3 regions of the Streptomyces sp. NPDC047043 genome follow, and region 3 is predicted to be linked to each of the others. Evidence: riboswitches for the same ligand, from Rfam matches in the RefSeq annotation. Region 3 holds a riboswitch; each other region holds the start of a gene.

Region 1 (10,026 bases), on a different contig from region 3:
TCCTTGCGGAACCCTTCCGCCACCTTCAGGAAGATGTCGTTCGCCTCGGTCTCCCCGACCGTCACGCGCACACCCTCGCCGGGGAACGGCCGGACCACCACGCCGTGCTGCTCGCATGCCTGCGCGAACGCGACCGTGCGCTCCCCCAGCCGCAGCCACACGAAGTTGGCCTGGGTCTCGGGCACCGTCCAGCCCTGGGCACGCAGCCCGTCGACCACACGGGACCGCTCGCACACCAACGAGCCGACCCGGCCGAGCAGTTCGTCCTCGGCCTGCAGGGAGGCGATCGCCGCGTCCTGCGCAAGCTGGCTCACCCCGAACGGCACCGCCGTCTTGCGGAGCGCGGCGGCCACCGGCTCGTGGGCGATCGCGAAGCCGACACGCAGACCCGCGAGGCCGTAGGCCTTGGAGAACGTACGCAGCACGCAGACGTTCGGCTGCTCGCGGTACAGCTCCACGCCGTCCGGCACCTCGACGTCGCGGATGAACTCGCGGTAGGCCTCGTCCAGCACGACCAGCACATCGCTCGGCACGCGGTCCAGGAACCGCTCCAGCTCGGCCCGCTTCACGACCGTGCCGGTCGGGTTGTTCGGGTTGCAGACGAAGATCAGGCGCGTCCGGTCGGTGACGGCGTCCGCCATCGCGTCCAGGTCGTGCACGTCGCCCGGCGTCAGCGGAACCTGCACCGAGGTCGCGCCGCTGATCTGCGTGATGATCGGGTACGCCTCGAACGACCGCCAGGCGTAGATCACCTCGTCGCCGGGGCCGGCGGTGGACTGGATCAGCTGCTGGGCGACGCCGACCGACCCGGTGCCGGTGGCCAGGTGGGTGAGCGGGACGCCGAAGCGGTCCGACAGCTCGTTCATCAGGCCCGTGCACGCCATGTCCGGGTAGCGGTTGAAGGACGAGGCCGCGGCCGTCACGGTCTCCATCACGCCGGGCAACGGCGGATAGGGGTTCTCGTTGGAGGACAGCTTGTAGGCCACCGGGCCACCGGCCGCGGCGGGCTTGCCCGGCTTGTAGGTGGGGATACCCTCCAGCTCGGCGCGCAGCTTGGGGCTCGTCTCGCTCACCGCAGTCCTCCTCGTGACCACCACCGGCTTCCAATACTGCTCACCTTATGAGGATTCGGCGCCGCTGCGTACAGCTGAGGGCAGACCTCCTCTGCCGGGGAGCTTCACCCCACCCGTCACACGCGCATCAGGGGCATCACGCACCAAGGCAGACGAATCGGGGGGCGCGATCACATATATCTGCGCGCCGGTGGCTCACGCCCTGGCGCGCATCACCCGTCCAGGTGAGTTGAGACCTCTTCGAAACATCGGACACTTGGCAGGCTCATGCGTGCCGACAAGTCACGTAGCACCATTGGATCGTTCAACTGACTTTGTTTCAAAGGTAGTTGACGATAAATGACCATGCAGAAACGTGCCTGTCAACGCGTGCATATGCGTCCGCCCTACCCCACTGCATGAGCCCTACTATCGGCTCGCCATGACAGCAGCAGGGAAGCACCAGGTGAGCCGCGCGGAAACCTCACGCCGAGGCAGCCGGCCGGGCCGGGCGGGCATCAGAGACGTGGCCGCCGCCGCCGGAGTCTCCATCACAACCGTCTCCGATGCCCTCAACGGCAAGGGCCGGCTCCCGGACGCCACCCGACGCCATGTCCGCGAGGTCGCCGACCGGCTGGGCTATCGCCCGTCGGCGGCGGCCCGAACCCTCCGTACCGGCAAGTCCGGCCTCATCGGCCTGACCGTGACGACGTACGGGGATGAACCTTTCACCTTCACCGAGTTCGCGTATTTCGCGGAGATGGCGCGCGCCGCCACCTCGGCCGCGCTCGCCCGCGGTTACGCCCTCGTGATCCTCCCCGCGACCTCGCGCCACGACGTGTGGTCGAACGTCGCACTGGACGGCACGGTGGTCATCGACCCCTCCGACCAGGACCCGGTGGTCAGCGAACTGGTCCGGCAGGGTTTACCGGTCGTCTCCGACGGCCGCCCGGCCGGCTCGCTCCCGGTCACCGCGTGGGTCGACAACGACCACGAGGCCGCCGTACTCGGCATCCTCGATCACCTGGCCGACGCAGGCGCCCGCCGCATCGGCCTGCTCACGGGGACGACGACGGACACGTACACCCATCTGTCGACCACGGCGTACCTGCGCTGGTGCGAACGCGTCGGCCAGGACCCGGTGTACGAGGCCTACCCGGCGCACGACCCGTGCGCGGGCGCCGTCGCCGCCGACCGGCTGCTCGCCCGGCCCGACCGGCCCGACGCCGTCTACGGACTGTTCGACCCGAACGGCACCGACCTGCTCGCCGCCGCCCGCCGCTACGGTCTGCGCGTACCGGACGACCTGCTTCTTGTGTGCTGCAGCGAGTCCACCGTGTACGCGAACACCGAACCGCCCATCACCACGCTCTCACTGAAGCCGCGCCGGATCGGCACGGCCGTGGTCCAGCTCCTCATCGACGCCATCGAGGGGGTCGAATCGGACCAACCGGTCGAGCAGGTGATACCGACGGAGCTGATCGTGCGCACCTCGTCCCAGCGGCGTCCGCCGCGCACGACGGTCAGCCCTCCCCGATCACCCGAAGAGGAATAGAACAAGCGCTGTCAGCAGGCGGTCGAAGCCCTGCCCAATCGGGGCGAATGCCGCGGTGAACAGGACTCTTGCTCCGATTCACCACCCCTGGGTCATCACATGGCGCGATCCGCATTCCTATGATGGGCCCACGACACCGCGGGCCGCTGCGACCAGGCAGTCCGACGCGGTGCAGATGCGGCGCGATGGTGGAGGGGTCTGATGACTCAGGGGGCCGGTCAGGGACCCGAGGTGGAGCGGACGGCGACGTTGCGCGACTTCCGGGTACCTGCGTACGTCCACGAGACCGGTCCGTACGGCCACAGCACGCTCCCCGGCGACGTCGCCAGACCCTTGGACGGGTCGGCAGACGTCCCGGAGGGATACACACCGACGCAGCGCGACCTGCCCGTCATCAACCGCGGTGACACGCTTCAGGTGAGCGTCGACCCCGCGTCCCTGGCGGCCCCTCAGCAAGGAGAGGGCGCGGGTGCGCTGTACGTCGTCGGAGACGTGCACGGCTATCTCGACGAGCTGGTGGCCGCCCTCCAGCAGCAGGGCCTCATCGACGCCGCCGGGAACTGGAGCGCGGGCACCTCCCGGCTGTGGTTCCTCGGCGACTTCACCGACCGCGGTCCCGACGGCATCGGCGTCATCGACCTCGTGATGCGGCTGTCCGCGGAGGCCGCCGCGGCCGGCGGCTACTGCAAGGCCCTCATGGGCAACCACGAGCTGCTGCTGCTCGGCGCCAAGCGGTTCGGCGACACCCCCGTCAACTCCGGTGCGGGCACTGCCACCTTCCAGGCGGCCTGGCTGCTCAACGGCGGCCAGAAGACCGACATGGACCGCCTCCAGGACCACCACCTCCAGTGGATGGCCCGCCTCGACGCCGTCGAAGAGGTCGACGGCTATCTGCTCGTCCACTCCGACACCACCGCCTACCTCGACTACGGCGACTCGATCGAGGCGGTCAACGACACGGTCCGCGAAACGCTCACGCGCAACGACGCGGACGAGTGCTGGGACATGTTCCGCAAGTTCACCAAGCGGTTCTCCTTCCGCGACGAGGGTGGTGCAGACGCCGTACGCTCCCTGCTGAATACGTACGGCGGCGCCCGCATCGTTCACGGTCACAGCCCCATTCCGTATCTGCTGGGCGAAGTCGGCTCCGAGGACGGCGAGGACAGCGCGGGGCCCGTGGTCGAAGGGCCGCACGTCTACGCCGATGGTCTGGCCATCGCCATGGACGGCGGAGTGACCATGGCCGGAAAACTGCTGGTCCAGCAACTTCCCCTGGATATCTGAACGTTCACAGGGCAGGCGACCCCCACGGAGGAATCGCGATAAACGGCGCAGGCCAGGGCCCAATTTCCGGAAACCCCCTGTCACCGCGTGCCGTCACCGCTCTACCATCGGCTTATCCGTAGCAGGCTCCCCTCCGTTTCTGCCCGACGGCTCGTTGTCATGCGAGCCCCAAGCCCTACGGAGCATCGGGGGATGCACATGAACAGCGTTCCGCAGCACCTGCTGAGCGAGGACCGCCAGGAGTACGAGCGGGTCCTCGATGAGGCGCTGCGCTCCGCCCCAAACCGCCCGGAACTGGCCGCTGTAGGTCAGCGGCTCAACCCCGAACAGCTGCGCACCATGGCGCTGAACGCCACCGCACTCATAACGGTGGCCGCGGCGACCGAGTACCAGCACTACGTGAAGGTCCGCGAGGAACTGCGCCAGCCGGCGTCGTCCACCCCGCCGTCCACCCGTGAATCCGGCTCCGCGGAGTCGGGTGCGGGCGCGATGGGGCTCGCCACCACCCTCGGCGAGGCAGCCGAGCCCGCCGGTGCGGGCGCCGTCGCCGTCGCCGCCGTCCTCACCCCCGTCCTGGCCGGCACGGCCGCGGTGATCTTCCTGCTCGTCGGCTACATCATCAAGTCGCTCGACTCCAAGCAGGTGTTCGGCAAGACCATGATCACCGCCGGATGGGTGTTCGGCGCGATGACCGCGGCCGCGATCCTCGTCGCCGCCGTCGGGCTGCTGCTCACCGCCCTGCGCAACAGGCCCTCGCTCGAAGCAGGGCCGTACGGGGAGTTGAGCGGGGAGGTCGCCCGAGCCAGGGAAGCCTGGCGCGAGGCGCTTCTGGAACGCGGCGTCCTGCCGTTCCTCCGGGAGGCACTCGCCGACCCCGGCGCCGCGGCGGTACTGCACAGCACGACACCGCCGGCGCCGAGCCGCATCCCGCACCTCGGCTACAACCGCCCGGGCTTCAGCAGCCCGGACGACGGCCCGGCCCCCGGCCCGCGCCCGAGCTTCACGAGCCCGGACTACACCAGCCCGGACTTCGGAGGCCCGGAACACCAGCCGGAGTAACGCTCGGCTTGCGCCCTCCGCAACAGGGAGGCCCGTGAGGGTCCGCCGGGGGAGCGCAAGTCGAACACCCGGGTCCGCGCCGCCTCCCCGAGTCCAGGACGGTTCGGGGGCGCGAGCCCTCTCGGCTGCCCTGGGTCAGTTCGCGATGGGCAGGTACACCCTGTTGCCGGCCGCCGCGAACTCCTTCGACTTCTGGGCCATGCCCTCCTCGATCTCCTGCTGGCTCCCGCCGTGCTCACGGCGGATGTCGTGGGAGATCTTCATCGAGCAGAACTTCGGCCCGCACATCGAGCAGAAGTGGGCGGTCTTGGCCGGCTCCGCGGGGAGCGTCTCGTCGTGGAACTCCCGTGCCGTGTCCGGGTCCAGGGCGAGGTTGAACTGGTCCTCCCACCGGAACTCGAAGCGGGCGTCGGACAGCGCGTCGTCCCACTCCTGAGCACCGGGGTGCCCCTTGGCGAGGTCGGCCGCGTGGGCGGCGATCTTGTAGGTGATGACGCCGGTCTTGACGTCGTCCCGGTTGGGCAGGCCCAGGTGCTCCTTGGGCGTGACGTAGCAGAGCATCGCCGTGCCCCACCAGGCGATCATCGCGGCGCCGATGCCGGAGGTGATGTGGTCGTACGCGGGCGCGACGTCCGTCGTCAGCGGGCCGAGCGTATAGAACGGAGCTTCATCGCAGATCTCCTGCTGAAGGTCGATGTTCTCCTTGATCTTGTGCATCGGGACGTGTCCCGGGCCCTCGATCATGGTCTGTACGTTGAAACGCTTGGCGATCGTGTTGAGTTCCCCGAGAGTCCTCAACTCCGCGAACTGCGCCTCGTCGTTGGCGTCCGCGATCGAACCCGGCCTGAGGCCGTCGCCCAGCGAGTACGTGACGTCGTAGGCGGCGAGGATCTCGCAGAGTTCCTCGAAGTTCTCGTACAGGAACGACTCCTTGTGGTGCGCGAGGCACCACGCCGCCATGATCGAGCCGCCGCGCGAGACGATGCCGGTCTTGCGGTTCGCGGTGAGCGGGACGAACGGCAGGCGGACGCCTGCGTGGACGGTCATGTAGTCCACGCCCTGCTCGGCCTGCTCGATGACCGTGTCCTTGTAGATCTCCCAGGTCAGCTCCTCGGCGCGGCCGTCGACCTTCTCGAGTGCCTGATAGAGCGGCACCGTCCCGATGGGGACGGGGGAGTTGCGCAGCACCCACTCGCGGGTGGTGTGGATGTTGCGGCCGGTGGACAGGTCCATGACCGTGTCGGCACCCCAGCGGGTGGCCCAGGTCATCTTCTCGACCTCCTCCTCGATGGAGGAAGTGACCGCGGAGTTGCCGATGTTGGCGTTGACCTTCACCAGGAACCGCTTGCCGATGATCATCGGCTCGATCTCCGGGTGGTTGACGTTCGCCGGCAGCACCGCGCGCCCTGCCGCGATCTCCTCGCGGACCACCTCGGGGGACACGTTCTCGCGGACGGCCACGAACTCCATCTCGGGCGTGATCTCACCGCGGCGCGCGTACGCGAGCTGCGTGACCGCCTTGCCGTCGCGGCTCCGGCGCGGCTGGCGCGGCCGCCCCGGGAAGACCGCGTCGAGGTTGCGCAGACCACCTCGCGGCGAGGTGTGCTTGATCCCGTCGTCCTCGGGACGGACGGGGCGGCCCGCGTACTCCTCGGTGTCGCCGCGAGCGATGATCCAGTTCTCCCGCAGCGGGGCGAGCCCCCTGCGGACGTCGGTGTCGACGAGCGGATCGGTGTACGGGCCCGACGTGTCGTACAGCGTCACCGACTGCCCGTTGGTGAGGTGCACCTGACGGACAGGCACGTGCAGATCGGGGCGTGAACCCTCGACATACGCCTTGTGCCAGCCGATGGACTTCCCGGCCTCCTGGGACTTTTCACCCGCGATGGGCTGTTCGTCCTGGCTGGAGGCAGGCGTGCGTGCGTCCTTGTTGGTCATGAGACCTACTCCCTACGCCGGCATTACCCGGTAACAGGTTCGGCGGTCGACGCAGCGGTTTCCGTCTGCCGACGTTTCGTGGGGAACATCACTCGACTTCGGTGATGTTCCACGTGAAACATCGCTGGGACGGAGGTCAGCGCCCTCTCAGCCCGGTGCTCCGAGCTCCCGCGTGTGCAAAGGTGCCTCCACGCTAGCGTCAATTCGGGCGCGGTGAACAGGGGGCCCCTGTCGTTCTTGCGATGATCGGGCGGTGACCACGACACATCAGCCCCCGTACCCACCACCGGAGCCGCCCCGCCGGCCCGGCTACGGCAACGGCCCCGGACACGGCAACGGCCGTGCCGACAGCCGCAGATACGGCGGCGATTTCGACGGCACACACGATCACGATTCGGGACAGCACTACGAGTCCGGACACAGGCATGGATCCGACCACGGTCACGGGCCCCGGTCGGACGGCGGACACGAGCACGATCACGGCGACCATGGACACGGTCCCGACCCCGGCTCTGGCGGCGGGCACGGGCACAGTCACAGCCACGGTCCGGCGGCTCCGGTCTCCAAGCACCTGCGCAAGGTCATCGCGGCGATCCTCATCCCGTTCGCCGCGGCCGTCGTGGTCGGGCTCGCGGTGCTGTGGCCCGGTGGCGCTCCGCCGCACGAGCGCACCGGAGTGGGCTTCGACCGGCAGACCCAGCAGGCGACCGTCACCAAGGTCGCGAGCGTGAGCTGCAAGTCGGTCAACGCCTCGGGCGAGACCCCGACCGGCGACACCTCCACCGCCGAAGGCTCCTCCGCGAAGCAGGAGGCGAACGGCACCTGCAAGAAGGCGACGATCCGCGTCGACACCGGCAAGGACAAGGGCCGTACCTTCACCGAGATCGTGCAGCCCGACCAGTCACGGCAACTGCACGAGGGTGAGAAGGTCGTGGTCGCCTACGAACCCTCGGCGCCCAAGGACCTGCAGTACTCGGTCACCGACGTGAGCCGCAGGTTCCCGATGGCACTGCTCGCCGGTATCTTCGCGCTCGCCGTCGTGGTGGTGGGCCGGATGCGTGGCGTCATGGCGCTGGTCGCGCTCGCCATCAGCTTCCTGGTGCTCACCTTCTTCATCCTGCCCGCAGTTCTGCAGGGCTCGAATCCGCTGCTCGTGGCGGTGATCGGGTCGAGCGCCATCATGCTGATCGCCCTCTATATGTGCCACGGGCTGTCTGCCCGTACGTCTGTGGCCGTGCTGGGCACGCTGCTCTCGCTGGTGCTGATCGGCTTCCTGGGGTCGGGGTTCATCGGCTGGGCCGCCCTCACCGGCAACACGGACGACAACACCGGTCTGATCCATGGCCTGTATCCGTCGATCGACATGAGCGGTCTGCTGCTCGCGGGCGTCATCATCGGCTCGCTCGGTGTCCTCGACGACGTCACGGTCACACAGACGTCGGCCGTCTGGGAGCTGCACGAGGCCAATCCGTCGATGGGCTGGCGGGGACTGTACCGGGCGGGCATCCGCATCGGCCGCGACCACATCGCGTCCGTCGTCAACACGCTGGTCCTCGCCTATGCGGGCGCCGCGCTGCCGTTGCTGCTGCTGTTCTCCATCGCGCAGAGCAGCGTGGGGGCGGTCGCCAACAGCGAGTTGGTCGCGGAGGAGATCGTGCGCACCCTGGTGGGCTCGATCGGCCTGGTCGCCTCCGTGCCGGTCACAACGCTGCTCGCGGCGCTGGTGGTCGCGGCCGACCGTCCGGGGCCCGAGCAGGCCGCTGCGGTGCCCGTCACGGCGCCGGCTCAGGCTCAGACGCGCACGGGGCACGGCCGCCGCCGCAAGCGCTGAGGCGAACGGCACGTGCGCCGCCGGGGCGCGCGAGTGGAAGCGGTCCGACAACTGCCGCCCGGGCAACCGAAAAAGGCGTCCGACGGCCGCCCAGACACCCGAGAAGAGGGTCCGGTGGCCGCCCGGCCGGCCCGCGGAGAAGCGTTACTGCACACCCCCGCGCCCGCGCTGAAGCGTTCCACCGACTTCTCGCCATGCCGCTGCCGTTTCAGCCCGCGCTCTGCTCCTCCGCCAGGATGCGGTCCAGCGCCTCGTCGAGGTGGGCGTCGAAGTCCGCGAGGGAGCCCTCCTGACCGAGCGGCACCAGCTTGTCGGTGCGGTCGAGGAAGGCGATGAGCGGCGCCGTCGAAGAGCGGAACAGCGCCTGGTCGCAGCCGACCTGAAGCCGGATCAGGACCTCGCCCAGCGAGTCGGGTTCGGCGGGCGAGACCCGTACATCGCCCTCTCCGCACGGCCTGCCGACCCCGTCGATCAGCAGCTCGCGACCGAACGCCCAGGTCACCGGGGCATCACCGGGGAGATGGAAGGTCAGCCGTACGGCATAGGGATCGCAGGTCTCGTAACGCAGTTCCACCGGGATGCGGAAGGAGAGCTCCTCGGAGACGAGGAAGCTCATCATGACCTCTGCCTGTACGGACTCGCGCATCGCCTACCCCGTCATTGTGAAGCCGACTGGCTGGGAATGATCCCTGACACTGGTGGCATCTTGCTGAACGTACACGGGAGATCACAAGGAGTGAGTTTTCAGATACTGATAGAGATCGCGAGCGATCCCAGCAGTCGTCCCACTTCGCTCTGCAACTGCTGGGCCGCGGAAAGCAGCCGATCGGCCTGATGAGAAGGCAGTGAAATGGCCATCGTCGCGGCCGTGGTGCCCACGGTGATCGGAATCGCCGCGCACACCGTCCCCAGCGCGTACTCCTGCCGCTCCGTGACCGGTTCCATGCGCCGCATCCGATCCAGCCGACGGAGCATGGTGTGGTTGTCACGCACCGTGTACGGGGTGATGGACTGCACGGGGTACCGGTCGAGGTGGTCGCGGCGGGCCTCGTCGTCCAGCTGGGACAGCAGGCACTGCCCGATCGCGTGTGCGTGCGCCGTCTCGCGGAAGTCGGCCCACTCCTCGACCGCCGGGTTGCCCGGGGTGTCGGAGACACACCTGACGTCGATCTCGCCGTCCCGGTACAGGGCGTAGTACACGGGCACTCCGATCGCGTCCCGCCAGTGGGCGAGTGCGTCGACGATCACGCTGCGACGTTTCTGCTCGGCTCCGTTGCTGCTCAGCCGCACTGCGGCTTCACCGAGGA
Region 2 (10,026 bases), on a different contig from region 3:
CAGGTGCACGCCTGGAACCAGGACTTCGTGAAGTCGTCCCCGTCCGGCCAGCGCTACGAGCAGCTCGCGCGGGAGATCGACAACGCGCTGAACTTCATGCGGGCCTGCGGCACCGACCCGGAGGAGTTCAAGACCGTCGAGTTCTACTCCTCGCACGAGGCGCTGCTGCTCGACTACGAGTCGGCGCTGACCAGGGTCGACTCGCGCACGGGGCAGCTGTACGACGTCTCCGCGCACATGGTGTGGATCGGCGAGCGCACCCGGCAGCTGGACCACGCGCACATCGAGTTCGCCTCGAAGATCCGCAACCCGATCGGCATCAAGCTCGGCCCGACCACTACGGCCGAGGACGCGCTGCAGTACATCGACCGCCTCGACCCCGACCGCGAGCCGGGCCGGCTGACCTTCATCGTCCGCATGGGCGCCGACAAGGTCCGCGACAAGCTCCCCGAGCTGGTCGAGAAGGTCACCGCCTCCGGCGCCACCGTGGCCTGGGTGACCGACCCGATGCACGGCAACACCTTCGAGGCGGCCTCCGGCCACAAGACCCGCCGCTTCGACGACGTGCTCGACGAGGTCAAGGGCTTCTTCGAGGTCCACAAGGGCCTGGGCACCCACCCGGGCGGCATCCACGTCGAGCTCACCGGTGACGACGTCACCGAGTGCGTGGGCGGCGGCGACGAGATCTTCGTCGACGACCTGCACCAGCGCTACGAGACGGCCTGCGACCCGCGCCTGAACCGCAGCCAGTCGCTCGACCTGGCGTTCCTCGTCGCGGAGATGTACAGGGACCAGTGACAGGGGTGCCTGTTACAGGGACGTGAATGGGGCGCGGATCACATACGATCCGCGCCCCGCTCCACTTTTGCGACTCCTGAGCGACGGGTAAGGTTAGGTTAGCCTCACCGATCAACGGGGATGGCACCACGATCCCGCCGGGAGGTGAACCGCGTGTTCGTCTGCAGTTGCTTCGGCATCACAGAGCAGCAGGTCAAAAAGCACGCGGAGGACGGTGCCTGCACGCCCCGGCAGATAGCGTCGGCCTGCAAGGCGGGCACGGACTGCGGTTCGTGTGTACGCCGTATTCAGGCGCTGCTCGGCAGGGGCGCGTGCCCGCGTCGGGAGCTGGCCGATCAGGGCAAGCCGGCGCTCTCGGAGATCGCGGACCTCGAGGAAGCCGCCTAGCTCTCCGGCTGCTCGATCAGCTGGGCGATGTACAGCGCCTCGCCGAGCTTCTCGACCAGTTCCAGCTGTGTGTCGAGGTAGTCGATGTGGTGCTCCTCGTCCTCGAGGATCGACTCGAAGATGTTCGCCGACGTGATGTCGCCCTTGGCCCGCATCACCTCGACGCCCCGCTTGAGACGGTCGATCGCCTCGACCTCGATCTGCCGGTCCGCCTCGAACATCTCCTTGACCGTCTGCCCCACGCGCACATGGAAGAGCCGCTGGTAGTTCGGCAGCCCCTCGAGGAAGAGGATCCGGTCGGTGAGCACCTCGGCGTGCTTCATCTCGTCGAACGACTCGTGCCGGGTGTACTTCGCGAGCTTCGTCCAGCCGAAGTTCTCCTGCATCTTCGCGTGCAGGAAGTACTGGTTGATCGCGGTCAGCTCACCGGTGAGCTGCTCGTTGAGGAATTCGATGACCTCGGGGTCGCCCTGCATCGCAGAGGCTCCTTCCAACGCGGGGGAACTGGCAGGTTGCGCCGCATGATTGCACTGGCGACGAAGATCGTCCAGTAAGTCTTCACTTAGTAAGTAAGTGCATGCTTAGTCGTAGTTGCCCCGATTTGGAAAGGGGCGGTCAAGCGCACTGTTCCCGGTCTGTCAGGATGGAGTCATGGGTCAGCCGGTGGAGCGTGAATCGGGAGAACGCGATTCGGGAGGAGCAGCTCAGCCCGAGCTTCCGCCGGGGCAGCGGCTGCAGCGCGGCTGGCCGGTCACGCACTACGGACCCGTCCCCAAGTTCCGTCCGGAGCGCTGGGAGTTCAGGGTCTTCGGCGCCACCGCGGACGGCGAGAAGCACTGCTGGACCCATGAGGAGTTCGCAGCCCTGCCGTACACCACCGTCGTCGCCGACCTGCACTGCGTCACGAAGTTCAGCATGCTCGGCGCCGAATGGGGCGGCATTCCGGCCCGTACGATCCTCGAGATCGCGCCGCCCGCGCCCGCCGTCACCCATGTGATGGTGTGGGCCGAGTACGGATTCAGCTCCAACCTCCGCCTTGCGGACTTCGCCTCCGAGCGGACCATCTTCGCCACCCACAAGGACGGCGAGCTGCTGACGGCGGAACACGGATTCCCGCTGCGCCTCGTCGTTCCCCATCTGTACGCCTGGAAGGGCCCCAAGTGGGTGCGCGGCGTGGAGTACATGACCGCCGACCGCCGCGGCTTCTGGGAGGAGCGCGGCTACCACAACGTCGGCGACCCGTGGAAGGAACAGCGCTACTCCTACCAGGAGGAGCCCGGGGACGGTCCCGAGCTCTGACTCCCGGCGTCCTGCGGGTGTCTCAGTGGTACTGGTGCACCACCGCGTGGCCCTTGCCGCGCCCGATCATCCACTTGTTGACCGGCACGGTGACCACGAAGGCGATCACGAGCGAGAGCGCGAGCGAGATCCAGAACAGCGCGTCCATCAGCTCCGCGTCCATCGCGTCCGGCCACACGACGATCACGCCGTTGTCGATCAGCTCCATCACGGCGATGGACAGCGTGTCCGCGGCCAGCGCCACCCGGAAGGCCGCACGGAAACCGAGGCCGGCCTTCAGCACCCCACGCAGGGTGAGCGAGTAGCCGAAGAAGAACGCGAGGACGATCGCCAGGACCGTCGTCGGGACGTTGCCCCAGCCCAGCGCGGTGCCGATCACCATGCCGAGCACCTCGCCGATGGCGCACCCGGTGAGGCAGTGGAGCGTGGCCTGGGCGGCCGTGCTCCAGGTCGCGGCCGCCGGGTGATGGTGTGCGTGTGTCTGATGTGCCTGTGCCTGTGTCTGGTGTGCGTGTGCCTCGTGCTGCATGACTGCCCCCAATGCCGGTAACGGTTCCTGCACCGAGCAGGAACCGTATACCCCCTAGGGGTATTCCGGAACGGGCTAGGAATCGCGCAGTTTTTTCAGCCGCTCCACGTCCGCCGCATGCCCCTCCTTGCCGCCGGGCGTCTCGATGACGAGCGGTACGCCCTCGGTCGCGGGGTGGGTCATCAGCGCCCGGAACGGGTCCTCGCCGATGTGACCTGCGCCGATGTTCTCGTGCCGGTCCTTGTGCGCGCCGACCACGTCCTTGGAGTCGTTGGCGTGGATCAGCTTCAGCCGGCCCTCGCCGACCGTGTCCACCAGCAGATCGAGGGTCTGGTGCATGCCGCTCGGCCCGGTCAGGTCGTGCCCGGCCGCGAAGATGTGGCAGGTGTCCAGGCAGACGCCCAGCTTCGGATGGGCGTCCAGCGCCTCGAAGTACGGCCCGAAGTCCCAGGTCCGCGAGCAGAGCGAGGCGCCCTGCCCGGCCGTCGACTCCAGCAGCAGGAACGGGTCGTCGTCGTGGGTCAGCTCGTCGAGCAGCGGCAGCATGTACTGCCGTACCTGCTTCAGGGCCACGGACCGCTCCCGGCCGCCGGTCGCGCTGCCGGTGTGCACCACCACGCCGAGCGCCCCGATCTCCCGCCCGCGGCGCAGCGAGTGCCGCAGCGACTCCACCGACTTCTCCACGGTCGCCTCGGTGTGCGAGCCGAAGTTGATCAGATACGGGGCATGGACGTACGCCGGAATCGACTCGGCCTCGCACACCGCGCGGAACTCCTCGTCCTGCCGCGGATTGCCGGCGGGCGTGGCCCAGCCGCGCGGGTTGGCGACGAAGACCTGCACGGTCTCGGCCTTCAGGTCGTGGGCGTAGGACAGGCCGACGGAGTGGAGGCCGCCGGCCACGGGGACGTGGCCGCCGACGGGGTTGCGGGAGGGGGCAAGGTGCTGGCTCTTCACCCGTTCAGGGTGTCATGCGGTACGACCTGCTCCGGCACCGGATCTCGGGTCGAGCGCCCGCGCGGATCACCGGATCTTGATGGTGATCGTCGACCCCTTGGGCGCCGTCTCCCCGCCCTCCACGGACTGGCTCTTGACCGTGTCGCCGAACAGGCCCAGCAGACCGCGGTCCTCGTCCACCTGGAAGCCGGCGTCCTCCAGCGCATTCTTCGCGTCGTCCACGCTGTCGCCGGTGACGTCCGGGACCTCGACCATCTCCGGGCCCTTGGACAGGGTCAGTGTGACCGTGTCGCCGTCGGCGGCCTGGCTGTCGCCCTCGGGTGTCTGCTGGGCGACCTGGCCCTTGTCGTACTCCGAGTTGACCCGCTCGGCGGCGACGTTCACCTTCAGGCCTGCGTCCTCCAGGTCGGCCTTCGCGTCCTCCAGGTCCTCGCCGGTGACGTCCGGGACGTCCACCGGGCTGCCCTTGCTGACGTTCAGTGCGATCGCCGAGCCGCCGCGCCGCGTGGTGCCCGCCTCGGGGTCCGTGGAGATCACGAAGCCCTTGGGCACGTCGTCGCTGAACTCACGGGTGATCATGCCCGGTTCGAGGCCGGCCCCCTTCAGCTGGGTCCGTGCCTTGTCCAGGCGGTAGCCCTTCAGGTCGGGCACCTTCACCGTCTGCGGGCCGTCGGAGATGGTGAGCGACACCGAGGCGTTGTCGCGGATACGGGAGCCGGGCGCCGGGTCCGAGGTGATGACCGTGCCGCGCTTCACCGTGTCGCTGTAGGCGTGCTTGACCGACCCGAGGTCAAGACCGGCCTTCTGCAGCTGCTGCGTGGCCTGCGTCTGGGTCTTCGCCAGCACCGGCGGGACCTTGGTGAACTGGCCGGAGTTGATGTACCACACGCCCGTGCCGACACCGAGGATCAGCAGCACGGCGGCGACGATCGCGAGCGGACCGCGCCGGGAGCGCGCACCGCGCCGCCGCGGGGGCGGTGGCGGGGGTGACTCCAGCCGGCTGGTGCGGTGCAGCGCGGGCTCCGGCTCGTCCTCGTTGACCGGCAGCAGCCGCGGCAGCGTCAGCGCGCGCGGGATGACGCTCGTACGGTCCTCGGAGATGTCCAGGTGCTCCGGCGCGAGCGCCTGCGGCGGCATCGCGTCCAGCTGGTCGGCGCTGAGCGCGGCACGCGCCTCGCGGGCCTGCGCGAGCAGCGCCACCGCGTCGTACGGACGGATGTCGGGGGTGCGCGCGGTGGCCGTGGCGACCAGCTCGTCCAGCTCGTACGGCAGCCCCGGCACGGCGCCCGACGGGGGCGGGACGTCCTCGTGGATGTGCTTGTACAGGACGGTGGCGGGGGAGTCCCCGGCGTGCGGCCGGTCGCCGGTCAGCATCTCGTAGAGGACGACACCGCACGCGTACACGTCGACCCGGGGATCGGCCGTGCCGTGCTCGATCTGCTCCGGCGCGAGGTAGGAGACCGTGCCGAGGACGGTGTCGGTCGTGCTGGTGACCGTGTCCACGGAACGTACGAGGCCGAAGTCGGCGACCTTGACCCGGCCGTCGTCCCCTATCAGCACGTTCTCCGGCTTCATGTCCCGGTGCACGAACCCGGCGCGGTGCGCGGCGCCCAGCGCGGCGAGCACCGGCTCGAGGATGTCCAGGGCGGCGCGCGGCTGCAGCGCCCCGCGCTCGCGCAGCACGTCACGCAGGGTGCACCCGGCGACGTACTCCATGGCGAGATAGACGTACGACCCGTCGGTGCCCTGGTCGAAGACCTGCACCACGTTCGGGTGCGCGAGGCGCGCGACCGACTTGGCCTCCCGGATGAACCGCTCGACGAAGGAGCCGTCGGCCGCAAGCGTCGGGTGCATCACCTTGAGCGCGAGCACGCGGTCGAGGCGGGTGTCCAGGGCCCGGTAGACCGTGGCCATCCCGCCGACCGCGATCCGCGCGTCCACGCGATAGCGCCCGTCGAGCACCTGCCCGACCAGAGGGTCCTGAAGGGTCGTATCCACGCAGGTGAGTGTACGAGCCGCGACTGACAGGGCCGTTGGTTCCTGCGGGATCGGGGCGGTACTGCAGCCGAGCTGTGACGGACGTCGCACCGACTTCCGGATCTTTTCGAACGTCCGTTCAGAACGCGGGGCGCTCGGGATCCAGGTGCGCGCGCCCCTCGTGGGGCGAGGACGCCTCGGCGAAGTGGCGGCGAGGGATGCGGCCCGCCCGGAACGCCAGCCGGCCCGCGTCCACCGCGTGCTTCATGGCCTCGGCCATCAGCTGCGGCTCCTGCGCCCGCGTCACGGCCGAGGCGAGCATCACACCCGCGCACCCCAGCTCCATGGCGAGCGCCGCGTCCGACGCCGTACCGGCACCCGCGTCCAGAATCACCGGCACGCGCGCGTGCTCGGTGATCAGCTGGAAGTTGTGCGGATTGCGGATGCCGAGCCCGGAGCCGATCGGCGAGCCCAGCGGCATGATCGCCGCACAGCCGACGTCCTCCAGCTTGCGCGCCAGCACGGGGTCGTCGTTCGTGTACGGCAGCACGGTGAAGCCGTCGTCGACCAGGGTCTCGGCGGCGTCCAGCAGCTCGATCGGGTCGGGCAGAAGGGTGCGCTCGTCGGCGATGACCTCGAGCTTGATCAGGTCGGTGCCGAGGGCCTCGCGGGCGAGACGGGCGGTGAGCACGGCTTCTCCTGCGGTGAAGCAGCCGGCCGTGTTCGGCAGCACCTGGATGCCGAGCTTCTCCAGGACGGACAGAACGGAACCGTGCACCGAGGGGTCCACGCGCCGCATCGCGACCGTGGTCAGCTCGGTGCCGGAGGCGATGAGCGCCCGCTCCAGCACCTCGAGGCTGGGGGCACCGCCGGTGCCCATGATCAGGCGGGACGTGAAGGACGTACCGCCGATGACAAGGGGGTCGTCGGCCATGGTTCAGCCTCCTTGGACGGCGGTGAGGACCTCGACGCGGTCCCCGTCGGTCAGGGACGTCGACGGCCACTGCGCGCGCGGGACGACGGTTTCGTTCAGGGCGGCGGCCACTCCGGAGGGGGCCGGGGTCAGCGTGTGCACGACGGTGTCGAGAGCCGTGCCGGGGGCGAACTCCCGGGGCTCTCCGTTGACGGAGATGTTCATGCGGGCTGCTCCACGCGCGCGAAGCGCTTCGGGGTGAACGGGCGGGCCTCGTCCGGGAGTTCACCGGTGGCCAGGGCATGCGCCATGGCGTCGCCGGTGACCGGCGTGAGCAGCACACCGTTGCGGTAGTGGCCGGTGGCCAGCAGCAGGCCGGGCAGTTCCGTCGGGCCGAGCAGCGGGGCGTTGTCGGGGGAGCCGGGGCGCAGGCCCGCGCGTGTCTCCGTCAGGGGCAGTTCGGTGATCCCGGGGACGAGTTCGTGCGCGTCGCGCAGCAGCTCGTACACCCCGCCCGCGGTGACCGTGGTGTCCCAGCCCAGCTCCTCGCTGGTCGCGCCGATCACCAGCTCGCCGTTCTCGCGCGGCACCAGGTAGACATGGCTGCCGCGTACGACGGCGCGCACGGTGCGGCTCAGGAAGGGCGCGAACCGCTGCGGCACGGTCAGCCGCAGCACCTGCCCCTTCACCGGTCGCACGGGTGGCAGTGCATCGTGCGGGACGCCCGGCAGCCGCCCGCTGAGGCTGCCCGCGGCCAGCACCACCTGGCCCGCGCCCAGCTCGGCGCCGTCCGCCGTGGTGACACCGGCTGCCCGGTCCCGTACGACGTGGAAACGCTCGGCCCACACCCGGTGGAAGACGACGCCGGCCCGCTCGCACGCGGCCACGAGCGCGCGCGCCAGGCGACGCGGGTCGATCTGGTGGTCGCCGTCGACCCTGAGCCCCCCGCGCACGCCCGGCGCGAGCATCGGCTCCAGGCGCCGGCAGTCGCGCCCCGACAGCCACTCGGACTCCAGGCCCGACTGCCGCTGCAGGGCGTGCAGTTCGCGCAGGTGGGCGCGGTCGTCGGCATCCAGCGCGACGGCGAGCGTGCCGCACCGGCGGTAGCCGAGGTCGAGCCCGGTGACCTCGGTGAGCTCGGCCGCGAAGTCCGGGTAGCGGCGGGCCGAGGCGAGATTCAGGCCGAGCAGGGTCTGCTCGCCGTAGTGCAGCTCGGTGACCGCGGCCAGCATCCCGGCGGCCACCTGGGCGGCCCCGCCGCCCGGTTCGGGGTCCACGACGGCCGCGGCGAACCCGCGCTGCGCGGCGCGCCAGGCCGTGACCAGGCCGATGATTCCGCCCCCGATGACGAGGACGTCTGACGTACGTGACGACATGGGCGTCCAGCCCCTCCCTTCGCCGGCATGACCCGGATCAGGTTCGTACGGTCGGAGGCCGCCAGCCTCCCTCTCAGCCCGGTGCGTCCGGGCTCCCGCGAGTGCTTGTACGTTGGCCACCCTAGCCCGACCCCCGACGCCTCTGTAAGGGAGCCTCCTGTCATGCCCCGCTCGCTGGACGGCCTCGTCCTCGCGCCCGTCGCCGACCAGGCCCCAGGTCAGGTGGGTACCCGTACCCGCTTCACGTACCACGAGAAGGACGGCGAGATCTGGGCCGAGTACGCGGGCGGCGACGTCGTACGCGGGCATCTGGTGGGTACTCGGTCGGGTGACCGGCTGGACTTCCGGTATGTGCAGCTCAAGCACGACGGGACGACGTCCTCGGGGCACTGCGTGTCGACGGTGGTGGAGCTGCCGGACGGACGCGTGAGGCTGGAGGAGACCTGGGAGTGGGAGTCGCAGCCGGGCAGCGGGACGAGCGTGGTGGAGCAGGTCGCCGACGCCTGAGCCGGCCCTTGTGCAGCAGGTCACGGCGCACGACTCCTGACTGACAATTTGTCAGTTGTCTATGGTGATCAGGTGAGCGAGCAGACACGGGAAGCGAGCACGTCACCGGGGCGGCGCGTGGTCGTCGTCGGCGCGGGAATGGCCGGTGTGCAGACCGCCGTCGCCCTGCGCGAACAGGGCTTCACCGGCACCGTCACCCTGATCGGCGCCGAGCCCCACCAGCCGTACGACCGGCCGCCGCTGTCCAAGGCCGTCCTGCTCGGCAAGTCCGAGGGCTCCGCCTTCGACGTCGACTTCGAGTCGCTCGGCATCGAGCTGCAGCTGGGGCGCGAGGCACTGGGCGTGCGCCCCGGCGAGCACGAACTGGACACCGAGGCCGGGCCCGTCCCGTACGACGTCCTGGTCCTCGCCACCGGCGCCGAACCGATCCGGCTGCCCGGCGCCGAGGGCGTGCCCGGCGTGCATCTGCTGCGCACCCTGGACGACGCCGAGCGGCTGCGGCCCGTGCTCGCCCGGCAGCACGACATCGTGGTCGTCGGCGCGGGCTGGATCGGCGCCGAGTTCGCCACCGCCGCGCGCGAGGCGGGCTGCACGGTGACGGTCGTCGAGGCCGCCGACCGGCCGCTCGCGGGCGCACTGCCCGCCGAGGTGGCGGCGCCGATGACCGGCTGGTACGCCGACGCCGGCGCCTCGCTGCGGACACACGCGCGCGTGGAGCGCGTCGAACCCGGCGAGGTCGTCCTCGACGACGGCGCCCGGCTGCCCGCGGGCGCGGTCGTGGTCGGCATCGGCGCGCGCCCCGCCACGGCCTGGCTCGCCGACTCCGGCATCGACCTCGGGGCGCACCGCGAGGTCGTGGCCGACGACCACCTGCGCACCTCGGCACCGGACGTGTACGCCGTCGGCGACTGCGCATCCTTCCCTTCGGGAAGGTATGGCGAGCGCCTGCTGGTCCACCACTGGGACAACGCCCTCCAGGGCCCGCGCACGGTCGCCGCGAACATCATCGGCGAGGCCACCGATGAGCCCCTCGCGGTCTACGACCCCGTCCCCTACTTCTGGTCCGAGCAGTTCGGCCGCTTCGTCCAGTACGCCGGCCACCACACCTCCGCCGACACGACCCTGTGGCGCGGCGACCCCTCCGGCCCCGCCTGGTCCGTCTGCTGGCTCCGTGAGAACCGCCTCGTCGCCCTGCTGGCGGTGGGCCGCCCGCGGGACCTGGCGCAGGGCAGGCGCCTGATCGAGGCGGGCACGCCGATGGATCCGGCGCTGCTGGCCGATCCGGC
Region 3 (10,026 bases):
ACGCCGCCTCCAGCCGCGGCGCGCCCTCGGGCTGCAGATGTACGGCGACATGGGTGCCCTTGAAGGTGCGTGCGGCGACCGTGCAGCGCAGGCCCTCGTCGGCGGGGACGAGCCGGACCCCGGCGGGCCGCACGAGGAGCGTGCGGGTGCCCTGAGGGGCGCCCTCGGGCACCGGTACCTTGCCCCAGGGCGTGTCCGCGGCCTCCCCGCTCACCGTCGCCTCGACCACGTTGTCGAAGCCGAGGAAGCGGGCCACGAACTCGTCCGCGGGCCGCTGCCACACCTCGAGCGGCGTACCGGACTGGGCGATCCGCCCGTCCCGCATCACCACGACCCGGTCGGCGAGCGCGAAGGCCTCGCCCTGGTCGTGCGTCACGGCGAGCACCGTCGTACCCAACTGCCCGAAGAGTCCCCGGAGTTCGACGACGAGCCGTTCCCGAAGCGAACGGTCGAGCTGGCCGAGCGGCTCGTCGAGCATCAGCAGCCGGGGCCGGGGCGCGAGCGCGCGGGCCAGCGCCACGCGTTGCTGCTCACCGCCGGAGAGCGCGGCGACGGCCCGGCGGGCGGCACCCGGCAGCCCGACTAGGTCCAGCAACTCCCGTACGCGCTCCGCTTGCCGAGGGCGCGACGTCCCGTGCATCCGCAGCCCGAAGGCGACGTTCCCGCCCACGTCCCGCTGCGGGAACAGCTGATGGTCCTGGAACATCAGCCCGACCCCGCGCTTGTGCGCGGGCACGCCGGCCTGGTCCCGCCCGTCCAGCAACACCCGCCCGCCGTCCAGGGGCTGGAGCCCGGCGACCGCCCGCAGCAGCGTCGACTTGCCGCTGCCGCTCGGCCCCAGCACGCAGACCACCTCGTGCTCGGCGACACCGAGGCCGACGGCGTCGAGCACGGCCCGCCCGCCGAACCGCACGGTGGCGTCCTCAAGGCTCAGCAGCATCTAGAACTCCCCGGTCCGGTCGGTACGGAGCCGCTCGAGCACCAGCAGCGCCACCGCGCACACCACCATCAGAATCGTCGAAAGGGCCATCGCCTGGCCGTAGTTGAGATCACCCGGCCGACCCAGCAGCCGCGCCACCGCAACCGGCAGCGTGGGGTTGTCGGGCCGCGCGATGAACACGGTCGCCCCGAACTCCCCCAGCGACACCGCGAACGCGAACCCGGCGGCGACCAGCAGCGCCCGCCGCACCATCGGCAGGTCGACCTCCCGCCACACCCGCCACGGCGACGCCCCGAGCACGGCCGCCGCCTCCCTGAGCCGCGCGTCCACGGCCCGCAGCACGGGCAGCATGGTCCGTACGACGAAGGGGACGCCCACCAGCGCCTGCGCGAGCGGCACCAGGATCCACGAACTCCTCAGGTCCAGCGGCGGCTTGTCCAGCGCGATGAGGAACCCGAAGCCGACCGTCACCGCGGAGACGCCGAGCGGCAGCATCAGCAGCGCGTCGAAGCCGCGGACCAGCCGTCCCGCGTCCCGGCGGGTGAGGGCCGCGGCGGCCAGACCGCCGATCACCACGGCAATGGCGGTCGCGGCGAGGGCGTACTGGAGCGAGTTGCCGATGGCCTCGATCGGCGGCACGAGGAAGGTCCCGCCGTCGTCGTTGGTGAGGGCCCGGTAGTAGCCGAAGTCAGGTGCGTCCAGGGACCGTTGCACCAGCACGGCGAGCGGCAGGACGAGCAGCACGAGGACGGTGACGAGGACACCGGCCAGCAGGCCCCATTCCCGCGCCCCGCGCGGCCGCCGGGCCGTGACGTTCGCGTCCACCAGCCGCAGGGCGGTCTCCCGCCGCCGTACGGTCCGGGCGTGCACGGCGAGGATCGCGCCGACCGCCACGAACTGGACGATGGTGAGGACCGCGGCCGTGGAGAGGTCGAAGATCTCGGACGTCTGCCGGTAGATCTCGACCTCCAGCGTCGAGAACGTCGGCCCGCCGAGGATCTGCACCACGCCGAACGAGGTGAAGGTGAAGAGGAAGACCATCAGCGCGGCGGCGGCCACGGCGGGCGCGAGGGCGGGCAGGGTCACCTTCCGCCAGGCCTCGAGCGGCGATGCGCCCAGCATCCGCGCCGCCTCCTCCTGCCGCGGGTCGAGCTGGCTCCAGAGCCCGCCGACGGTCCGTACGACGACGGCGTAGTTGAAGAAGACGTGGGCCAGCAGGATGGCCCAGACGGTGGTGTCGAGCCGTACGCCCCACAACTCGTCGAGCAGTCCCCCGCGCCCGACGAGCGCCAGAAAAGCCGTACCGACGACGACGGTCGGCAGCACGAACGGAACGGTGACGACGGCCCGCAGCACCTGCTTGCCGGGGAATTCGAAGCGCGCGCAGACATACGCGCCGGGGAGCGCGATCAGCAGCGTGAGCGCGGTGGAGGCGAGCGCCTGCCAGGTGGTGAACCACAGCACGTGCCGGATGTCGGACTGCGTGACGACGTCCACGATCCGCCCGAACTGCCAGGCACCGCCCACCTTGAGCCCGCGCGCCACGATCGCGGCGACGGGCCAGGCGAAGAAGACACCGAAGAACGCGACGGGCACCGCCATGAGCCCGAGCCGCGTCGCGTTCCCCGAACGCCGTTCGCGGACGGCTGTTTCGGGTGCTTCGGCTGCTTCGGCTACTTCAGTACGAGTGACGTCCACGACTTGACCCACTGGTCACGGTTGGCGGCGATCTTGTCGGGCGCCATGGTCTCGGGGTCCTTGGCCTGCGGCCCGTACTTCACGAACTCCGGCGGCACCTGGGCGGCCTCCCGCACCGGGTAGACGAACATGTTCAGCGGCATGTCGTCCTGGAACTCCTTGGTGAGCAGGAAGTCGATGAACGCCTTGCCCCCCTTGCTGTTCTTGGCGTTGCTGAGCAGCCCGGCGTACTCGACCTGCCGGAAGCAGGTCCCGTACGACACCCCGGTCGGCGCGGTCTTGGGCTTCGGGTCGCCGTAGATGACCTCGGCGGGCGGCGAGGAGGCGTAGGAGACGACGAGCGGCCGGTCGGCCTTGGCCTTCTTGCCGCCCGCGGACCCGGAGAACTCCTCGTTGTAGGCCTGCTCCCAGCCGTCGACGACCTTCACGCCGTTGGCCTTGAGCTTCTTCCAGTAGCCCTGCCAGCCGTCGTCGCCGTACTCGGCGGCGCTGCCGAGCAGGAAGCCGAGGCCGGGCGAGGAGGTGGCGGCGTTCTCGGTGACGAGGAGATTCTTGTACGCGGGCTTGATCAGGTCGTCGAAGGACTGCGGCGGGGTCAGCTTGTGCTTGCTGAAGTACGCCTTGTCGTAGTTGACGCAGATGTCTCCGGAATCGATCGGCGTGACCCGGTGCCTGGCCTGGTCGACCCGGTACTGCGGCAGGACCAGATCGGTGCCCTTCGCCTCGTACGACTGGAAGAGCCCGTTGTCGAGCGCCCGCGACAGCAGGGTGTTGTCGACGCCGAAGAAGACGTCGCCCTGCGGGTTGTCCTTGGTGAGGATGGCCTTGTTGACGGCCTGCCCGGCGTCGCCGTCCTTGAGGACGTGGACCTTGTAGCCGGACTGCTTCTCGAAGTCCGCAAGGACGCTCTTCGAGACGGCCCACGAGTCGTGGCTGACGAGAGTGACGGTCTTGGAGTCGCCGGAGCCCTCGCTGCCGGACGACGACCCGCACGCGGACAGCGTGATCAGGCCAAGGCCGACGGCCGCGGCCACGAACGTCTTGGTGTGCACTGAATTCCTCCTGGGTGACCAGGAAGAGACGCGGCCCTGCCCGGGACCGCCGGAGAATTCCGCCGGCTCCCGGGCAGGGCGCAACAGCTTGAGTGATGACCGAACTTCCTACCCAGAATGACCTGGGCAAGGTTCAGAGGGTCTGCGGACTCTCCCGCACTCTCAGCGCTGTGGCGCTCCCCTGTCGGAATATGAAGATGTACGTACGGGCTTCAGGTTACCGCTCGGTGGCCGCGAGCTGACCGCAGGCCCCGTCGATCTCCTGACCACGCGTGTCCCGGACGGTCACCGGCACCCCGTGCGCCGCGATGGCCTCGACGAACGCCTTCTCGTCCTCGGGCCGCGAGGCCGTCCACTTGGAGCCGGGCGTCGGGTTGAGCGGGATGAGATTGACATGCACGGGCTTGCCGCGCAGCAGCCGCCCGAGCCGGTCACCGCGCCAGGCCTGGTCGTTGATGTCGCGAATAAGCGCGTACTCGATCGAAAGTCGGCGCCCGGACTTCTCCACGTACTCGAACCCGGCGTCGAGCACCTCGCGCACCTTCCACCGCGTGTTGACGGGGACGAGGGTGTCGCGCAGCTCGTCGTCGGGTGCGTGCAGCGAGATGGCGAGCCGGCACTTGAAGCCCTCGTCGGCGAACCGGTGGATCGCGGGCACCAGCCCGACGGTCGACACCGTGATGCCACGCTGCGAGAGCCCGAGTCCGTCCGGCGCGGGGTCGGTGAGCGAGCGGATGGCCGTGACGACCCGCTTGTAGTTCGCGAGGGGCTCGCCCATGCCCATGAACACGATGTTGGACAGCCGGGCCGGCCCGCCCGGGACCTCCCCGTCCCGCAGCGCCCGCATCCCGTCGACGATCTGGTGCACGATCTCGGCGGAGGACAGATTCCGGTCCAGCCCCGCCTGCCCGGTGGCGCAGAACGGGCAGTTCATCCCGCACCCCGCCTGCGAGCTGATGCACATGGTCACCCGGTCCGGGTAGCGCATGAGCACCGACTCGACGAGCGTCCCGTCGAACAGCCGCCACAGCGTCTTGCGGGTGGTGCCCTCGTCGGTCGACAGATGCCGCACGACGGTCATCAGCTCGGGCAGCAGCGCCTCGCGCAGCTTCTCCCGCGAACCGGCAGGGATGTCGGTCCACTCCACCGGGTCGTGCGCATACCGCGCGAAGTAGTGCTGCGAGAGCTGCTTGGCACGAAACGGCTTCTCCCCGATCTCGGACATGACGTCCTTACGCTCGGCAGGCGTGAGATCGGCAAGATGCCGCGGCGGCTTCTTGGCTCCGCGGGGGGCGACGAAAGTGAGTTCTCCGGGCTTAGGCATGGCTGTACCAGTGTCGCAGATCGCCGCTAATGCCATTCCCAGTGGTGAGTGAGCACCGCCGCATCGCTGCCCGACGCCTCATCGGTGGCGAATGCCGAGGTGGGAAGGCCGGAGACGTCCGCCGCGACCGTGTGCAGGAGGTACCGCGTCGGCAGACCCGGATAGGACGGCGAGTCGACCTGCTCGACGGTGGTGGAGACCGGCTCGGCGGAGACCTTCACGTAACGCGCCTCCACCCGAAGCTCTTCGGCCACGCACCGAAGCGCCCCGGCGACAGCCGTCTCCCCCGGCTTCAGCTTCTCCGTGGGCGGGGAGTTCCTCTCGCGTACGGCCCCGGTGGCCATGAGCTGTCCGACCTCGGTCAGCTGCTTGCCGTCCGCTTCGATCCGCACGCTGACCACGGCGACCTGCCGCAGCGGCGGGTCCTCCGACAGCCATGACTCGCCGGACGCGATCTCCCGCCACAGGCTCGTGACCGGCTTGCTGCCGTCACGGCCCCACGCGTCGTACGGGATTCCGTGCCGGGTCAGCCATTCCTGGAGTTCGCTCAGGCTGCCCACGCGGACCGGCTCGTGCATCAAGGCCCCCCTCGGTGACGGTGTAGCGGGCTACACCACGGATCCGGGTGATGGTTCCCTCGTGGCCGCACCCGCACGCCGGGATCGTGGTCGGCACAGGGCACAGCGCCACCAGAGCCTTCCAGAAGGGACCGTCCATGGCCGCCGACCGCCGACGCCGCCGCCGTACCACCACTCTCGTCACCGCCGCGGCAGCCGCCGCGCTGACCGCCGGACTCGTCACTGGCTGCGACCCCGGCGACGTGGACAACTCGCTGGACTGCGTGCAGAACTACGACACCATCGCCGACAGCCTGAGGGCGATCCACGAGGCCGGGCAGGCCGCGGCGAGCGACCCCTCGCGGACCGACGAGTCCATCGACACGATCGAGAAGAACCTCGACAAGATCGATGCCAAGTCGGACGACAGCAAGGTCGACCAGGCGGTGAAGAACCTGAACCAAGCCGTCGCCGACTACAACAAGGCCGTCCTGAACGGCGAGAACCCGGACTCCGCCGAGATCGACAAGGCGGCCGACGAGCTGAAGGACGTCTGCACCTCGTAGCGGCCGGCTAGGCGGTGGTGTGCTCCAGCTTGTCCTTGAGCAGCTGCTCGTTGCGCGGCATCTCCTTGCGGACCTGGGGGCGGACGACGAGGGGCAGCAGGACCTTGCCGAGGCCGTGTCCCTCGAAGTCGAGCTCCATGGTCACGCGGGCACGGCGGCCGTCGTCGATGGGCTCCACCTCACCGTGGAAGTTGCCCCTGATGGGACCGTCGATGCCGCGCAGCCCCCAGCTGTGCGGCGGGTCGTACTCGGTGAACTCCATGGTCATCGGCATCTCGCGGCGCCCGACCCGCCGGGTGACCCGGACTCGGGAACCGGTGTGGAGCGGACCCTCGTCGAGCAGCTCCGCGGAGACCGCGCTCAGCTGCCACTCCGGCAGGTGGGCGGGGTCGATCACATACGCGTACACGTCTTCCGCGGTGCGGTCGACGTCGATCGATTCTCGGATGACTGACATGGCGTGACCCCCTTGGGAGGCTTACACCGGAATCGTCCCACTCGCCCGACCGGCGCGCCATCGCCCAAGAACGCGAGGAGCCCCCGCCCTCGAGAGGGCAGGGGCTCACAGGCGTACGTACGTCAGCCCGACCCGACGAACAGCACCAGCAGCAGCCACACGACCGGCGCCGTCGGCAGCAGCGAGTCCAAGCGGTCCATGATCCCGCCGTGCCCCGGGAGCAGCGTGCCCATGTCCTTGATGCCGAGGTCACGCTTGATCATCGACTCGCCGAGGTCGCCCAGCGTGGCGCTGGCCGCGACCGCGAGGCCGAGGAGCAGTCCCTGCCACCAGGAGCCGTCGTCGATCAGGAACTGCATGCACAGCGCGCCCGCCACCATCGCGAACGTCACCGCACCGAGCAGGCCCTCGCGGGTCTTGCCGGGGCTGATGCGCGGGGCGAGCTTGTGCTTGCCGAAGCGCCAGCCGACGGCGTACGCGCCGGTGTCGCTGACCACGGTGAGCAGCAGGAACGTCAGCACGCGCCAGGGGCCGTCGTCGGCCGTCAGCATCAGCGCCACGAAGGTCGCCAGGAACGGCACGTAGAACGCCGCGAAGACGCCCGCCGTGACGTCCTTGAGGTAGCCCTCGGGCGGCTCCGTCATGCGCCATACGAGCACTGCCAGCGCCGTGAGCGCCATCGCGACCCACGCGCCCTCGGCGCCGCGGACGTACCCGGCGACGACCATCGCCGCACCGCCGAGCGCCAGCGGGACCAGGGGCGCCTTGATGCCCTTGCGCTCCTGGAGCCGGCTGGTCAGCTCCCACAGACCCACCACGACGGCGACGGCGACCACACCGACGAAGACGGCCTTGACGACGAACAACGACGCGATGATCACCACGCCGAGACCGACACCCACTCCTATGGCCGCACCCAGGTCGCGCCCCGCGCTCTTCTTCTGCGGCGGGGGCGCCGGCTGTGGGGCGTCGGGCATGGGCTCCGGATTCTGCGGCACCGCCCCGTGGGGCTGCGCCTGCGGCGTGTCGTAGGTCTGCGCCTGCGGCGTGTCGTCGCGGAACAAGGGGCCGCTCAGCCGAGCAGCCCCCCGGTCGTCATCCTGGTCTCCGCCATACGCGGGTACGTCGGGCACGATGGGCATGGGGCGAGTCTGCTGCGCCTCAGGCGCATCGTACGCGGGACCCGCCGGGGCAGCCCCCGGGACAGGTCCCTGCGCGGTGGGCCCCCAGTACCCGGCCTGCGATCCGGTGTGTGGCGGCGCTCCCCAGGAAGAGTCGTTCATCAGACCTCGAGCAGCTCCGCTTCCTTGTGCTTCAGGAGCTCGTCGACCTGCGCCACGTACTTGTGGGTGGAGTCGTCGAGCTCCTTCTCGGCGCGGCGGCCCTCGTCCTCGCCGACCTCGCCGTCCTTGATCAGCTTGTCGATGGCGTCCTTGGCCTTGCGGCGCACGGAACGGATGGACACGCGCGCGTCCTCGGCCTTGCCCTTGGCGACCTTGATGTAGTCGCGGCGGCGCTCCTCGGTGAGCTCGGGGAACACCACCCGGATGATGTTGCCGTCGTTGCTCGGGTTGACGCCCAGGTCGGAGTCGCGGATGGCCTGCTCGATGTTGCGCAGGGCCGTCTTGTCGAACGGGGTCACTACCGCCATGCGCGGCTCCGGCACGGAGAACGAAGCCAGCTGGTTGATCGGCGTCGGCGCGCCGTAGTAGTCGGCCACGATCTTGTTGAACATCGCCGGGTGCGCACGACCGGTGCGGATCGCGGCGAAGTCCTCCTTGGCGACCACGACGGCCTTCTCCATCTTCTCCTCGGCCTCGAGGAGGGTCTCTTCGATCACCACTTGCTCCTGCGTGTCTTGAGTAGGCCCGGCTGCTGTTCCATATGCGTGGGGGCGGCGGCCGGCTGCGTCGCGTCTTCTTCCTGCACGGTTCCCGACCGGCAGGACATTGTCCATCCCCCGGTCAGGGTCCGTGGGTGTTGCTGGTCAGTCCCGGCTGTCCTGGTCACCCACAAGCGTGCCGATCTTCTCACCCTTGACGGCACGGGCGATATTGCCCTCCGCCAGAAGCTCGAAGACGAGGATCGGCAGCTTGTTGTCGCGGCACAGCGTGATGGCGGTGGCGTCGGCGACCTTGAGGTCGCGGGTGATGACCTCTCCGTAGCCGAGGGAGTCGAACTTGACGGCGTCCGGGTTGGCCTTCGGGTCTGAGTCGTAGACCCCGTCCACACCGTTCTTGCCCATCAGCAGCGCCTCGGCGTTGATCTCCAGGGCGCGCTGGGCGGCGGTGGTGTCGGTGGAGAAGTACGGCATGCCCATACCGGCGCCGAAGATGACCACGCGGCCCTTCTCCAGGTGTCGTACGGCACGCAGCGGGATGTACGGCTCGGCGACCTGGCCCATGGTGATGGCGGTCTGCACCCGGCTGTCGATGCCCTCCTTCTCCAGGAAGTCCTGGAGGGCGAGGCAGTTCATCACGGTGCCGAGCATGCCCATGTAGTCCGAGCGGGCCCGGTCCATGCCGCGCTGCTGGAGCTCGGCGCCGCGGAAGAAGTTGCCGCCGCCGATGACGACCGCGATCTCGGCGCCGTCCCGGACGACGGCGGCGATCTCACGGGCGATCTTGTGCACCACGTCGGGGTCCACACCCAGGCCCCCGCCACCGGAGAAGGCCTCGCCGGACAGCTTCAGCAGAAACCGGCCGCGTACTTTGCCGTCGTCGCTCTTCTGGGGCTTGGTGGTCATGGAGATCCCGCCTCTTTCACGTGTTGCACATACGAAGAAGGCCACTGCCGGTGGGGTGTCGTTCGCAACCCATTCTCGGCAATGGCCTCCTCGTCAGATCTGCTGTCGTCCGTCACGCGCCCGCGTGACGGCGTACCGGACGACTGCACCCGACCCTATCGGGCCGACGCGCCGCTCGCGGCACGGACTCAGATGCCGACCTTGATGCGCGTGAAGCGCTTCAGGGTGACACCGGCCTCGTCCAGGACCTTCTGGACGGACTTCTTGTTGTCGAGCGCGTACGGCTGACCGAGCAGCGTGGCGTCCTTGAAGAAGCCGTTGAGGCGACCCTCGACGATCTTCGGCAGGGCGGCCTCGGGCTTGCCCTCGGCGCGGGTGGTCTCCTCGGCGACGCGGCGCTCGGACTCGACGACCTCGGCCGGCACGTCCTCCTTGGAGAGGTACTTCGGCGCGAAGGCGGCGATGTGCTGGGCGACGCCCTTGGCCAGCTCGGCGTCGGCCTTGTCCAGCTCGACCAGGACACCGATCTGCGGGGGCAGGTCGGGCATGGTGCGGTGCATGTACGCGAAGACGAAACCGTCGGCGAACTGCGCGAAGCGGTCCAGGACGATCTTCTCGCCGAGGTTGGCGTTGGCCTCGTCCACGAACGCCTGGACGGTCTTGCCGGCCTCGATCTCGGAGGCGAG

What was found. A riboswitch is a leader RNA that binds a small molecule or an ion and turns the genes downstream of it on or off. The one in region 3 is predicted to bind thiamine pyrophosphate.
Region 1: another riboswitch for thiamine pyrophosphate. It lies ahead of thiC (phosphomethylpyrimidine synthase ThiC); the one in region 3 lies ahead of ABZ880_RS33580 (thiamine ABC transporter substrate-binding protein).
Region 2: another riboswitch for thiamine pyrophosphate. It lies ahead of thiO (glycine oxidase ThiO); the one in region 3 lies ahead of ABZ880_RS33580 (thiamine ABC transporter substrate-binding protein).

Annotation. Positions count from the first base shown of each region.
Region 1 covers NZ_JBEYVO010000019.1:122-10,147, forward strand. The annotation lists gene hisC (histidinol-phosphate transaminase) at 1-1,073, opposite strand, end outside; gene ABZ880_RS28090 (LacI family DNA-binding transcriptional regulator) at 1,495-2,607, shown strand; gene ABZ880_RS28095 (metallophosphoesterase) at 2,809-3,891, shown strand; gene ABZ880_RS28100 (hypothetical protein) at 4,084-4,950, shown strand; gene thiC (phosphomethylpyrimidine synthase ThiC) at 5,086-6,888, opposite strand; TPP riboswitch at 6,881-7,070, opposite strand; gene ABZ880_RS28110 (YibE/F family protein) at 7,142-8,719, shown strand; gene ABZ880_RS28115 (SsgA family sporulation/cell division regulator) at 8,928-9,365, opposite strand; gene ABZ880_RS28120 (IclR family transcriptional regulator C-terminal domain-containing protein) at 9,464-10,026, opposite strand, start outside.
Region 2 covers NZ_JBEYVO010000002.1:201,404-211,429, reverse strand. The annotation lists gene ABZ880_RS04035 (class II 3-deoxy-7-phosphoheptulonate synthase) at 1-798, shown strand, start outside; gene ABZ880_RS04030 ((2Fe-2S)-binding protein) at 943-1,185, shown strand; gene bfr (bacterioferritin) at 1,182-1,661, opposite strand; gene ABZ880_RS04020 (sulfite oxidase-like oxidoreductase) at 1,837-2,484, shown strand; gene ABZ880_RS04015 (DUF4396 domain-containing protein) at 2,507-3,013, opposite strand; gene ABZ880_RS04010 (deoxyribonuclease IV) at 3,089-3,967, opposite strand; gene pknB (Stk1 family PASTA domain-containing Ser/Thr kinase) at 4,034-5,965, opposite strand; gene ABZ880_RS04000 (thiazole synthase) at 6,084-6,878, opposite strand; gene thiS (sulfur carrier protein ThiS) at 6,882-7,082, opposite strand; gene thiO (glycine oxidase ThiO) at 7,079-8,233, opposite strand; TPP riboswitch at 8,231-8,342, opposite strand; gene ABZ880_RS03985 (hypothetical protein) at 8,396-8,740, shown strand; gene ABZ880_RS03980 (FAD-dependent oxidoreductase) at 8,813-10,026, shown strand, end outside.
Region 3 covers NZ_JBEYVO010000024.1:92,192-102,217, forward strand. The annotation lists gene ABZ880_RS33570 (ABC transporter ATP-binding protein) at 1-940, opposite strand, end outside; gene ABZ880_RS33575 (iron ABC transporter permease) at 941-2,542, opposite strand; gene ABZ880_RS33580 (thiamine ABC transporter substrate-binding protein) at 2,614-3,690, opposite strand; TPP riboswitch at 3,778-3,883, opposite strand; gene rlmN (23S rRNA (adenine(2503)-C(2))-methyltransferase RlmN) at 3,908-5,014, opposite strand; gene ABZ880_RS33590 (NUDIX domain-containing protein) at 5,041-5,592, opposite strand; gene ABZ880_RS33595 (hypothetical protein) at 5,643-6,137, shown strand; gene ABZ880_RS33600 (SRPBCC family protein) at 6,145-6,594, opposite strand; gene ABZ880_RS33605 (phosphatidate cytidylyltransferase) at 6,717-7,877, opposite strand; gene frr (ribosome recycling factor) at 7,877-8,434, opposite strand; gene pyrH (UMP kinase) at 8,582-9,340, opposite strand; gene tsf (translation elongation factor Ts) at 9,529-10,026, opposite strand, start outside.